DNA from 4 places in the Paenibacillus sp. FSL H8-0034 genome. Region 1 is predicted to be linked to each of the others. Evidence: riboswitches for the same ligand, from Rfam matches in the RefSeq annotation. Region 1 holds a riboswitch; each other region holds the start of a gene.
What was found. Region 1 has a riboswitch for cyclic di-AMP ahead of NST47_RS02870 (C40 family peptidase). Riboswitches for the same ligand answer to the same signal wherever they lie in the genome.
Positions count from the first base shown of each region.

Region 1 (3,376 bases):
GCGGTTACCATACGCAGTCGATTTGGCATCCAGCCTGTTGTATTGAGCTCTGTCATGGCCGCATCGATAATCGGGATACCGGTACGCGCTTCGCTCCAGGCCTGGAAATAGCGATTGTCCAACGGTGACAGATCATATTTTTTCTCGTAATGAAAATAATCGCCATCAAGCCGTGACTGATAGATGTAGAAGTCGCGCCAGGCGAGCTGCCGCAACCAGACCTCGCGCTGCTCTGATTCCAGCAGCGCTTCGTAGACGGTGCGCACGGATATGGCGCCAACGCTAAGGTGCCGGCTCAAGCGGCTCGTCGCCTCGCGCGCGAAGCGATCGCGCCCATCGGCGTAGCCGCTTAGCCGCTCCGCGAGGAAGCTGCGCAGCACGCTGTGCGGGTCGGGCGCCCCAGGCGCCGACCCGCACCCGTCCGCGGCGTCCGCGGAGCCTGTGGCCAGCACTGCCTCCAGCTGCGGCGGCAGTGCATACGCGGCGGCTGCATCAGGAGCCAGCGGGGCCGTGGCAAGCTGGCTCACATGCACGCCTGCGGCCGGGCGATAGAAGCGGAGCCGATAATCGCTCCACTTCCGGTAAAAGGGCGTAAACACCTTGTACGGCTCGCTGCGTCCGCTCCATCGGTGAAAGTCTCGCAGGTCCAGAAGCGCCTGCTCGTCGAAGGAGGTAACGTTCACCCCTGCGGCCTCTGCAGTCGCGCGAAGCAGCCGATCTCTTTGCTTGGCATAAGGGGTGCTATCCTCGTGAAATACGAGTTCCTCCACGGGGTGTGCAGCCAGCAGTGTACTCAGTACCGCAGACGGCTCGCCATACACAATATGCAGCTGCTGGGCAGCGTCCAGATACAGCTGTCTGAGCCGTGCCGCATGCTGGAGAAAGTTGACGCCGCTGTGCTCCAGATATCGTTCATGCCCCAGCAGGAAGGGGTCCAGAATGAGCACATGCAGGCTTTGCTTGTGCATAGCGTGAATATAGTTGAAGGCGAGCATATCGTCCACCCGCAGATCCTTGCGATGTAAAAAAATAATCATGAATAGGCACCTCGTTTACAGCTTTGTACAACAGCAGTGAAGCTCGTTTGGTGCATGTTGGAAATGACACGCTGCAAGTAATGGTTATAATAAATGGAATATTCAGAATAATTGAACAGTTGTTTTTGATAGGCGATTCAACCGATATTTTGTAGGGTAATAGAGGGTAATATAATGAAGAGAGCCCTGCAGCCTTGTCCGACGCAAGAGGTGCGTAACGGAAGCAAGCACTGAGGGCTCCATACAAAATGGTTCGCTCAACTGTAGAAGTATGGTGTAAGAAAGTAGGTTTCTTTCACTTCATTCTATTGATTATCTGACATAAAAGCTTCGTACTGCTCGTCAGACAAAATACGTTTAGCGGTAACATAATACTTGGAGTAGTAATTTTCATTAAGCTTGTTGACAGTAACGCCTATATTGGTAGCTGAGTGGTAAAACTTACCGCCCCCAACATACACGCCAACATGAGAAATTCCTACACCGTCTGTCTTGAAAAACACAAGATCCCCAGGACGCAGATCGTCTTTTTCAACTGTTGTACCAACTTCTGCTTGCCCTTTGGATTGGTGCGGCAGTTTGATATCCAATTTGGCAAAAACGAAAGCTGTGTAACCAGAGCAATCAAATCCGTTCTTCGTCGTACCAGCGTACTTGTAAGGAGCACCCACGCCATCGTTAACAGCTTGGCTCAAAGGGGTTTCGGCAAAAACACTGCCTACTTGCACACTGCAAAACAGTGCTAGACCTAATGCAATACCAAAAAACTTCTTCAAAAAATTTTCCCCTTCCGGTGCCTACGAGGTTAGCTGAGGGTTCGGTTGAAGGTTCCCTATGATCACTCTGAAACGAGATCAATTCACCCAGATTGGATCCCCCGTTTTCCAATATGTCGGAAATTCGGCAAATGCATAGTTTTTTTGTTACACTTAATACGAATTCGGCGTTTACCTTAAAATTCCTCCTTTAGTCACAAAATGTACACATTTAATGGTCGAAACATGAAACTTTCTTCAAATCCATTATAAACCTTATACAGCAAGGGTTTGAATGGGTTTGACTCTATACAGCGCTGAAATTGAAAACGCATTCCAACAATAAAATTCGATATTTTTTATTTATTTTGTAAAATTTATGTCGAATTTGATTAATAAAAAAGCGTCTTTTTGACGAAATCAGGACTATAGTCATACTATTTATTTACAAAGAAAAAACCTCGGCCACGTTCTATAAACGCGGCAGCGAGGCTTATTTAGGTTCGTTTGATACAATACGGAAAGTTTCTAACTCAAGAAGGCTGATTTATTCGTGATTGGCGTTCCACAAGGCGTGCTGTGAGGTGATCGTCCACATCTTGCAAAACATATGAAGCAGCCGATAAGCCTGAACCAGCACGAGAGCGGCAAAGCCCGCCCATACGAGAGCTGAGGTCATCACAAGAGCGGATAGGGCGAAGGTGATTGTCACCGTGACGATAGCCAGCAGCAGGATGGTAAGCACATTGCGGACGAGCAGCCGACAAGAAATGAGAACCGATTTGCCGCTGGCAAGCCCAAACTGCATATACATAAATAAGGTTTGTATCAGGATCAGATAAGCCATATAGATGCCAAGCCATGGCAGCAGATGCCAGCCGATAGCCGTCAAGGAGGCATGGGAGTGATAGCCCTCGATGACTTTCGTTCCCAATAGGTACAAGGGGGCGACTGTCAGCACGATTTGCAGCAGATACAAGCCAAGAAAGGGCAAACCGAGCTTGCGGATTCCGCGTACAAAGCGATATCCAGCGTTTAATTCCGTATGCTCCAGCGAATAGTAAATGCCAGCGCTCAGGAGCGGGCTCAGGACCATGCGAATCAGCAGCAGTACGAGTGCCCACCATAGATATGGCACGATCAGATCGGTTTTTGTAATTTGGAATTGCCCCTCCAGCCAAAATAATTGAACCGCCTCACGGGACAGCTCAGGGCTGGGGTAGCGGTGCAGCAGCGGAACGACAATCGAGCGAACTGCAGTATACAGGATCAGGCCCCACAACAAATTATAAGTAAACATTGCACAGACGGCAAAAGGCTGATTCCAAGCTTTCATTAAACCGGATTTTAGCAGCTTCCACATCCTTTGTGCCTCCTCACCAAGCGACCCCGTCCAGCAAGGTCTCGATTAATTTGACGATACCTGTCTGCAGGCGCATCACAAGCTTTGAGTCCACGTCGGTTTTCATAAAGCTGTTCATACGTTTGTTTTCCAATACAAGGGTATGCTGAGGGTCAATAACTGCCCATTGCAGCTGTGTCGGATGCTGCAGTTTGAACGTAACGTCACCATCGATGCCATCC
Region 1 covers NZ_JBBOBS010000001.1:636,966-640,341, forward strand. Annotated here, with positions in the region: gene NST47_RS02865 (cryptochrome/photolyase family protein) at 1-1,037, opposite strand, end outside; gene NST47_RS02870 (C40 family peptidase) at 1,343-1,813, opposite strand; cyclic di-AMP (ydaO/yuaA leader) riboswitch at 1,817-1,953, opposite strand; gene NST47_RS02875 (hypothetical protein) at 2,340-3,155, opposite strand; gene NST47_RS02880 (M1 family metallopeptidase) at 3,169-3,376, opposite strand, start outside.

Region 2 (3,376 bases), 5.1 Mb from region 1:
CAGCTTGATTTCGCGTGCTTCTATTTTCCGACCGAGAAACTCCGGTGTTCTACCGACCATTAACCCCGCGAGAAATACCGCCAATATCGCATACATCAGCATATTAACGAGCCCGACGCCCTTACCGCCAAACACACAGTTCAGCATCATGAGAGCCATTGGCGTGATGCCGCCAAGCGGTGTCAGTGTATCGTGCATCGTATTGACACTGCCAGTTGTCGCCGCTGTCGTTACCGTAGCGAACAGTGCCGATTGCGGAATGCCAAAGCGGACCTCTTTACCTTCCATACTGCCCTGTGCGGCATCGATGCCCAATCTGTTCATGACAGGATTACCGCTTGACTCCGCAGCATAAATAAGGGACAGAAACATAATAAATAAGATCATCATCGAGGAAAAAATAACCCAACCCTGCTTGCGGTTTTTGGCAAACAAGCCGTACGTGTAAGGAAGCGCAGCAGATAAAACCCACATCGATAAAATTTCAATCACATTGGTCAGCGGATTCGGATTCTCAAACGGATGGGCCGAGTTCACTCCAAAAAATCCGCCGCCATTCGTACCGATATGCTTGATCGATTCCAGTGCCGCCACCGGTCCGATAGCAATTTGCTGCTCAGTACCCTCCAGCGTCGTTGCGGTTATTGTAGGCTGCAGCGTCAGAGGAACCTGAAGAGCCACAAGAAGTAGAGTCACTACAAAAGCAAACGGGAAAAATACACGAATATGCGCTTTTACAAAATCCTCAAAAAAGTTGCCTATCGTTTCCCCTTTACTCGTAATCCCTCTGACAAAGGCAATGGCTACGGAAAACCCGGTCGCTGCCGAGGTGAACATCATCATCATAATGACAGCCATCTGCGAAAAATAAGACAAGCCCGACTCCCCGCTGTAATGCTGCAGATTCGTGTTGGTCATAAAGCTGATGACCGTATTGAAGGTCAACGTTTCTTCCATGTTGTCAATCCCGTTCGGATTGAGCGGCAAATACTTTTGCATTCTCAAAATCATATAGCTTATGGCCACGAGCACGATATTCGTCACAATAAAACTGAGCGCGTAGGTTTTCCAGGTCATACCCTTTCGTTCCTTTAAACCGATCATTGCAAAAATCGGTTTTTCGATAAACCCAAACCACTTGTCAGTCCGATTCGCTTCATTAGAAAATACGTTATAGAGATAGGTACCTACTGGTTTTACCAACAGCACCAAAATGACAATCACGACGGCAATTTGCAAAATGCCCATTTGTTTGTTTCCTCCTCAGAGTTTTCGTAAGAAAACTTTCTTCGTAAGCATGTGCTGAGTTTTGCTTTAGCAAAACTGACTTCGTAAAGATTGGTGAAAAAGTCCGCTGCACGGTCAGATCATTCTTCCGAACGCTTCGCTTCTCCAGAACGATTCCGCCCATTCCGATTCCGCTAATAATTCACCGGACTACTCGTTTATTAAAATTTCTCGGGATTAACCAAGGCATAGGCCAGATAAATAAAAATAAATATTGTAAAAATAATGACAACGATCATAAACGCTCGCCTCCTGATTCTTCAGTAATACGCCCGCACCACAACAAAAATCCACTGAACAGCGCGTAAGCAATGGCTAGCATCAGTACCATATATAGATCCAACATGGTTACCCCTCCTAAGAGCTTCCGAAAAGAAGCTGGCACTTATTTCACACGTGTTTGAATTAAAAAGGAAACATCCTCGCTCGTCGTATGAATCACATAGGCAGCCCCGAGTCCTTTGTAGACCAGACGCGGATTACTCGTATGGGTGATGACATAAATAGGCTTGGAGGTCCATCTGCGGCACATTTGAATATAACGGCAGCACAGATTTAGGCTTCGCTCAAAAATAAACACTTTCCCTATGGTAAAGTCTGGAAGAGTCCAATTGATTTGTTCTGTGGTATCTACCATTACAATATTTTTCACACCAATATTGACCAGTCTTTGCTTTTCTCCCTGGTTGTTGGCAATAGCTGCAAAACGCAAGCCCTGCTTTAGCAATTGAAGGATGAAGCCTTCTCCTGTTTTATTGGGTGCCGAAACCAAAATGACTTCCTGTTGTTCCATTTCAATCTTCCTCCTATGAATGTCAAAAAGGAGACAACAAAAAGAAGCCTGCGAAAAGAGCGGAACTCTTCTCGTGGCTTCTGAAAACACAGTTATACAAACCGTGTCTTACGCACGACAATTGTTGCCTCTCCCTATACGCTTACGAGGTTAGCTGTCGGATTCGGGCTAGAGAGTAGCCCTACCCCAAGGCATCGAAGATGCCAAGAAGGATTCACCCCATGAAGCTCGTGTACCTGACTACGAATTAACGAATCAGGGATTACGCGCTTCTTTGGTTCCCCCGTTCCTTTTAAATTCAAGGACTCAGCGATAAAGTGCATGATTCATTTTCAATTACAGACAATCCCTACAAATCTACATTTCCTATATACCTCATGGTCGTTGAACACGATCACAAGCTTCATCATCCTCTCTCATAAAAACGACGCTCTCGCCCCTATGAACCGGTTCATAGGGCTGAAAAAGTTCAGCCGTTACTTGGAAAACTTTGTTGGAATCATGAGATGTATCATACGCCAGCCGCTTAACACTGTAAATAAATACCGCACGGCATACAAAGCTATAATTGACTTGCATGGTATCCAAATCCTTCTCATGCTCTCGATATCTGCATCCATCTCTCGATATCTCCGTTTTACGAAGGAAAATTCAAATACCCAGCATGAGCTAGCATAGATATAGATAATAAAGGGAAATCAGGTTTGATTCCGCTTTCATCGACCTTTTAAGCAAAAAAGGCGTAATTATGATGCGGATTGGAGTTTTACATTATTTAACGGCCAGCGTATGATACATTTCATTAACTTCACAACTCCATATCATCCATTATCAATGCTTAATTCCCATAAGATATGTGTTCAAAAAAGCGACTTTTTGAACGACCACTTCAGGGAAACGGGGGACCCAGTATAAGCTATCTAGGATAGATAGCTTATAGGGGTGAATCCTCTTGGCATCTTCGATGCCCGGGGGTAGGGCACTCTCAAGCCCGAATCCGGTAGCTAACCTCGTAAGCGAATTGAGAGAGAAGCACACTCGTATCTCCCTGACCTTATTTATTCATGCAAAGGAAGCCCGAGAGTAGAGTTTCTCTGCTCTCGGGCTTCCTTTGGTTTGTCCAAATTCAAAAAATGTAGAGGAGTGCATGCATCATGCTAAAGCTCGCCGACCCATTGACCGTACCCATTGAATTTTCCTTGTACCCTACAAAATCGGCTCCATGGAAATTTATCAATTTGATTGTCTTCTATTGAAAGGCCGAATCCCGCAAATCACTTCCGATGGCTCCTGCGG
Region 2 covers NZ_JBBOBS010000001.1:5,775,702-5,779,077, forward strand. Annotated here, with positions in the region: gene kdpA (potassium-transporting ATPase subunit KdpA) at 1-1,248, opposite strand, end outside; gene NST47_RS37220 (potassium-transporting ATPase subunit F) at 1,449-1,526, opposite strand; gene NST47_RS26120 (hypothetical protein) at 1,673-2,080, opposite strand; cyclic di-AMP (ydaO/yuaA leader) riboswitch at 2,204-2,402, opposite strand; cyclic di-AMP (ydaO/yuaA leader) riboswitch at 2,952-3,115, shown strand.
Region 2: another riboswitch for cyclic di-AMP. It lies ahead of NST47_RS26120 (hypothetical protein); the one in region 1 lies ahead of NST47_RS02870 (C40 family peptidase).

Region 3 (3,376 bases), 1.2 Mb from region 1:
AGGACAGCACTCCATATAAATGCGGCGATGATAAGGATAAAAGGAAGCCTCGGATCGATCGAATAGGTCCAGCCGCCAATCAAACCTGCAGGTGAAATAAAGATCAGAATCAGTACGGATAAAATCGAAAAAATACTTGCTCGCTTATCATCATCAATAGCATTCTGTACAGCTGCCTCCAAGTTCGGGTACACAATAATGCTGCCTGCTGCCGTGAGCACCGTGCTGAGCAGGATCGGCATGACTGCACCGGGCGGCGTCACAATCTGTATAATATAGGCTGCCGTGCAAATGAACAGGCCGACCAACATATACGTATTCATGCGATCCCGATTTAATCTTGGTATATAGAAGAACAGCAGCAGTAAAGTCGCTACGGACGTCACAGCAGGCAGCCAGGCAATCCAAACCGCATCGAATTGCAGCGATTGCACCAGGTAAATCGATAAATACGTATTGCGCATCGTCAGCTGAAATTGATACAGCACATAAATACCAAATACGAGCAGCAGCGCCTTGTTCGCGACAATCGTCCTCAATACAATTATGTACTCCAGTAAAAGCGCTTTCCATTGAAAAGAGGCGTGCTCCTTCATTTTCCTGATCCCGATTTCGGTCTCATAGGTCGCAAAATGGCGGCAAAAGAACATCGCTGTCATACTGACAAAGGCTAATCCATACATCATTCGCTCGGCAGAAACTAATGTGTAACGCTCTACCAGAAGTCCTCCCAGCGGTGCGAGCAATCCACTTGCCACACTAATAAATTGCAGCGTCGAGAAAATATAAGCACGGTCCTTAGGGTGTGTCCCTTCAACGAGCAAACAGTACCACGCGGTATTGGGCACCTTTTGAAAGCTGTTGAACGCAGCCGCTATCACAAAAAACCAGACGTTCTGGGCTGTCATCCACAGCAGCGTAGCCACACTCCAGCTAACCAAATCATAGATCAACAGTGCTCGCTTGCGTCCCATGCGATCCGTTAAATAGCCGCTGATTAATGAAGTAAATATTTGCAGCACCAGCCCAAGTGAAGTCACCAGCCCAATTTCGGTCTCCGTAATTCCAAGCTCCAGCATGTAGATGGAAGCATAGGTGAGATATAGGCTATAAGGGACTATGAACATGGGCTCATAAATCAAGCATCCGCGGGCGTTCCCTTGCAGTTTATTGAACAACGTACTCGCCTCTTTTACATTCAGACTAACAACCAACTGAATCTATGCTTATTCCGATAAGTCTGCATTCATGTCGTAGAGGATGCTTTATTTGAATTCTGATCAGCTCCGTTGAAAGCTATATATTCTGATATTAACACAAAAGACCCGCCCTTCGGCAGGTCTGAATAATTCGATATGATTGCTGCCTCTGCTACAACCGTTTTGCCCCTATGTATCTGGAACCCCAATAACCGCTGTTCAAGCTGGCAACCGTGACACCACCATAGGAAGTAGCCGAGATGAATTGATCATTGCCAATATAAATACCTACATGAGAGGTTCTTCGCCCTTCAGCAAAAAACACCAGGTCACCTTCTTGAATATCCATAACCCGAGTACCTGCCGAACTGTACATTTCTGCCGATGTTCTGGGCAATTGAACTCCGCTTAACTGAAAAATATAGCCTACATATCCTGAGCAATCAAATCCATTCGGCGAGCTGCCACCCCACACATAAGGAACACCCAAATAGTTATATGCGGATTGCAGGATCGAAGCCTTGGGCTTAGGTGCGTACCAAACCGGAGCATGATACTGACCATCCGCATCTATGATCGCAAGCTTGTTGACCGCATCCCACTGAATTTGATAGCCAAACGTTTCCGATACGAATCGGAGAGGTACATACACCGTTTGCTGAGACAACAGCGGAGTTGATTCCAAGGTAACGGTTTTTCCATTCACAAGCACTCGACTGTCACCCGTTTGCAATTCGACCTTCTGCTGCTTGCTGCTTAGCGTAACCTGTATCGCCTGTTCCTTCTTGCTCCATTCCATCTGGTACCCCAACTGTTCAATCAGCACTCTTAGAGGCACCTGCAAATTATTGCTGCCATCGATGTAGGGCTTGGCGTCTGGAAAGGTCACCAGGTAATCATTAATTTGTATCCTGACCTCATCAGACGACGCTGCCTGAGCAGTTCCTGCATGCATAACAGCCAACAGACCAAACATAAAAAAAGCGATAAACCAAATAAACTGCTTCCGTAATAATATCAAGTTGTTCCTCCTGCGGCCTTCGAGGTTAGTTGACGGATTCGGGAAGAGGTTTTCCCTAGTTCGAGACAGACGAACATTCACCCCATATAAAGAATCCCCCGTACCAGCTCTTGTGATGAACTGGATTCGGCCTTTTTTTAACAGAGTAGCACAACCTTTACCCAAAATTCAAATTCTTTAAACAACTATTTCGAATTATTTAACAATTAATTACATATTCATTTTATTTTTCGACATATTTTTACCAATTCAATAGCAATTAAAGGTTGGCTGCCGCTCCATTGATATCGTCCAGAACCTGTTGGGTCAAAGGAAAAACAAGCTGCTCTTCCTTAGCCAAATGCTCCTGCAAAATGTGACAAGCTTGAATCAGATAGGCAGCGGCCTGATTGTAGCCCATAGCCTCCGGATTTGCCTTTAGCAAATGAACTGACCTCAGGAAGGCTTGCATATGCTCATCGGCCAGCTCATGATCTTTCTCTAACGACCAGAAGGAGGGCAGTATGGAGGGAGACATTTTACGCTCTATATAAGAGGTTAGGAAAGGAAACAGCTCAAGCTCCTCCCAATTGGAATGCCGTTCAAGCTCTTCCCGAAATGCGAGTGCCCATAGTCTTAAATTCAGCAGCGACTGCAGCGCTCCAAAACGCTCAGGTGCGGACTCAACCTGCTTCGCCTGTTTTTCCATTTCCATTAAAACCTGCTTGAGCTCCCCATGCTCTTGCTTCAAGCGCTCCAGCCCTTCTGAAATAGCTGTCATCGGTGCCTTAGTCATCTCTACTCGCGGCTTTTGATACATGTTCATTGTTGATTCCTCCTCCGGGTTTCACTTTAGTGAAACCAGCATCGTAAGCATAATCTTTGGTCTTACTTTAGCGAAAACCAGCATTGTAAGCATGGTCATGAAAATTCGCTTTTCACTTTTACTATCATGTATATTTATCCGGACCGCACCTTAGTCATCTCCAGATGCTGTTGCGCAAGAAAGTAATCATCCCTTGTCTTGATTGTGGTGACAAAGCTGCAATCGATGCCAGCTGACTGGAACTCGGACTCAACTGCTTCCTGCCATAATAAACCCTTCCTCAGAGAGGATAATTCTGTATCCTGGTGTTTCAATAATGTCCAAATGTGCCCCGCACAATCTCTGTCATAA
Region 3 covers NZ_JBBOBS010000001.1:1,790,704-1,794,079, reverse strand. Annotated here, with positions in the region: gene NST47_RS08170 (MFS transporter) at 1-1,178, opposite strand, end outside; gene NST47_RS08165 (C40 family peptidase) at 1,372-2,220, opposite strand; cyclic di-AMP (ydaO/yuaA leader) riboswitch at 2,220-2,362, opposite strand; gene NST47_RS08160 (hemerythrin domain-containing protein) at 2,480-3,025, opposite strand; gene mobA (molybdenum cofactor guanylyltransferase) at 3,160-3,376, opposite strand, start outside.
Region 3: another riboswitch for cyclic di-AMP. It lies ahead of NST47_RS08165 (C40 family peptidase); the one in region 1 lies ahead of NST47_RS02870 (C40 family peptidase).

Region 4 (3,376 bases), 1.2 Mb from region 1:
TTTCGGTACTGACAGCTCAGCTATCGTATAATCCCTGGACAGCTCGATAAAATCCAATAGATTCGGAGATACTAGTTGATGCGCTACACGTATTCCCATATCGCGCTCCGGGAATATGACACGATCAACGCCGATTTTGTTCAGCACCTTGCCGTGCAGCTCGGATAACGCTTTGGTAACAACTAACGGCACCCCTATATCCTTAAGCAAAATAGCCGTTAATATACTCGATTGAATATCGCTTCCAATCGCCACGATCACACAATCAAAGTTACGTATACCCAGTGAGCGCAGCACCTCCTCATCTGTGGAGTCAGCGACGACGACATGGGTTAACACCTCGCTCATTTCATCAACCGCTTCTTCGTCCTGATCAATGCCAAGAACCTCATGACCTAACTTGGTCAGCTCTCTGGCCAAGCTTGACCCGAATCTCCCCAATCCAATTACTGCATACTGCGTGCGCTTCATCCTGCTTTTCCCCTATCCGATTGTAATTTTCCCCTCAGGGTATCTGTATAATTCTTTTTCAGTTTTGGGTCCGAGTGCATAGGCCAAGGTTATTGGCCCCAAACGGCCAGCAAACATCGTCAGTGAAATCAATATTTTACCAACCATCGTCAAATCCGTCGTTAATCCCATCGTCAGCCCTACCGTGCCAAAAGCCGAGGTAACTTCAAAGAGTATCATCAGAAATGGATGACTCTCTGTGGTGGATAATATCATGGCCACGAAAATCACAAGAAATAGTGCAATCATCGTTAACGTAATCGCCTTTAGAATACGATCCTTACCCAAGCGGTAATGGAACAATACAATGTCCTCCTTGCCGCGAATCATCGCCACAATAGCACCGATCAGCGTCATGAAGGTCGTGGTCTTGATCCCTCCGCCTGTCGAGCCTGGAGAAGCACCTATAAACATCAGAATAATCATAAAAAATTGGGAAGCCTGGCGCATAGCTCCGATATCGACCGTATTGGCCCCTGCTGTCCGCGGCGTTACCGATTGAAAGAACGAGGCCCATATTTTCCCTGACCAGTCCAGTGATCCTAATGTTTTGGCGTTGCTGAATTCAAAAGCATACATCACCACAGCTCCTGTGAGGATCAACACGCCCGTTGTACTTAACACTACCTTGGAGTGCAGCGACAACCGTTTTATTTTTCTATATTCGAGCAGATCCGACATGACGATAAAACCAATACCGCCCAACACAATAAGTCCCATTGAAACGATGTTGATAACCGGGTCGGCCGCATACGAGGTCAGACTGCTGAATGGGCCGCTCACCGAGCCGAACAAATCGAACCCTGCATTATTAAAAAATGAAACCGCATGCCAGATTCCGAAATAAATACCTTTGGCTGGACCAAGATCTATGGACCAGCGGATGGAAAAAATGATCGCAGCTATCAGCTCTATCGTAAGCGAGTAGCGAATTACTTTACGAATCAGGCGCACAATGCCTTCCATACTCCCTTGGTTCATCGCTTCCTGAAGAATGAGGCGTTCCTTCAAAGAAATTCGTTTCTTCAATGCAAAGGCAAATAAGGTCGCCATCGTCATAAAGCCGAGTCCGCCAATCTGAATCAACGTGACAATAACGATTTGACCAAACACGGAGAAGTACGTACCTGTATCCACAACAACAAGCCCAGTCACACAAGTGGCAGATGTCGCTGTAAACAAGGCATTAATAAAAGATAATCGGTCCCCCGTCGCCGATGAGACTGGAAGCGTAAGCACCAGTGCTCCAATCAAAATAATCGCGGCAAAACCCAATACCAAAATTTGCGGAGGTGTTAATTGGATTTTTTTCAACGTTACTTTCATTTCTCACCTCACAAATATTTGAAAAAGAACAAAAAAAAGACATCGGAAACCCAATGTCAACTAAACAGGTTCCTGCCATAAAGCCTACGAGGTTAGCTGACGGATTCGGGTTTACAGGTACCCTATCAATTCCACTCTCATGAATGGAATCGAATTCACCCCTTACTACTACAAATGGTTCCCCCGTTTTCGGAAAGAAATTCGGCTTCTGTATTCAATTGATATGAATTATAAGGCTATTCTTCCATAAGTACAAAGTCGTAATAACTCGAAAAGCAGGGATATTCCGATTCTTATTATAGCTGGCAGGCATCAAACTGAGGATTCGCTTTGGTTTTCAACGTTTATCCCCGTTATGCTTGGTAATGCATTGGATTTGATCAGACATGTATGCTAAGTTTATGGAATACAATAATCAAGCCTTCCCATTTCTTCATTCCAAGGAGACTACTATGATCAATCGTTCATTGGATAGACCGCTGCAGTTGCTGGCAGTTGTTGGTATTATCCTTTATTTTACCGTCATTCTCATATCCTCGTATTTGTCTGGACCTCCTTCATCCAATGAAGAGGCGGATGGACTACCGACGATTACCCAGCAGGCGGCCGCTGACACAGCAGTCATTTTTGCCAGGCAGCATTTCGCATTATCAGACGATCATACAACGAGCACGTTATACCAAACTCATTCCGAACGAAGCGGGTACTTGCAAAAGGAGCACTTATTCCATTCTTATACGGAGCGATATTCCCAGCTTCCGCTGGACTACTACGAGGTTGAAATTAATGACCTTGCCAGCTCTAAAACTTATTACATCGATATCAATTACTCGAATCAGAAGGTGCTCGGCTGGAAGACGTATGAGTCGCCATCGTCCAGAGCAGATACGGTATCTGCGCCAGGAGTGGACCCTCAGCTGTTGGCCGAGCAGACGATCAAGGAACAGGGCTACTCGCCAACCAATTTCACCTTGCTGGATTCCCATCCCCAACGGGACAAGAAAAATAATTCCCCCTCCTTAACGGGGCGTGTGCTTGTTTATGAGAGCAGGACTGATCTGATCGGGCAGGCAAAGCTACAGCTTACACTTCTCGTTTCCAAGGGTCAGGTCGTTTCCTTCCAGCCTGACTTCAAGATCCCGGCTGCTTTTGAGGAATGGAAGGAGAAGCAAAATAGCAGCGCCTCCCTGATGACCAACATCAGTATGGGTGTATCGTTAATTATGGCGGCTACAGCTCTGTTCATCATCATACGCTATCGGCGTCAAATCACATTTCGTCGCGGCCTGTGGCTGACCTTGATTTTTCTCATTATTTATATTGGAAACAACTTCAACATGCTGCCGGCTTTCCGAACCTCACATACGGCGGGTCCATCCCAGTTCGAAGCGCTCTTTTACTTGTGGCTTCTCAATATTAATATTGCGATGATGGCTGTTAGCGTCTACCTCTCCGTCCTTGCCGGCAGACAGATGTGGTCCCGTTACAGCTGGAATCCGCTGCCGGAATGGCAGGATCCCGCTTTTGGGGGCCAGGTATG
Region 4 covers NZ_JBBOBS010000001.1:1,883,760-1,887,135, reverse strand. Annotated here, with positions in the region: gene NST47_RS08645 (potassium channel family protein) at 1-471, opposite strand, end outside; gene NST47_RS08640 (TrkH family potassium uptake protein) at 484-1,836, opposite strand; cyclic di-AMP (ydaO/yuaA leader) riboswitch at 1,903-2,053, opposite strand; gene NST47_RS08635 (CPBP family intramembrane glutamic endopeptidase) at 2,289-3,376, shown strand, end outside.
Region 4: another riboswitch for cyclic di-AMP. It lies ahead of NST47_RS08640 (TrkH family potassium uptake protein); the one in region 1 lies ahead of NST47_RS02870 (C40 family peptidase).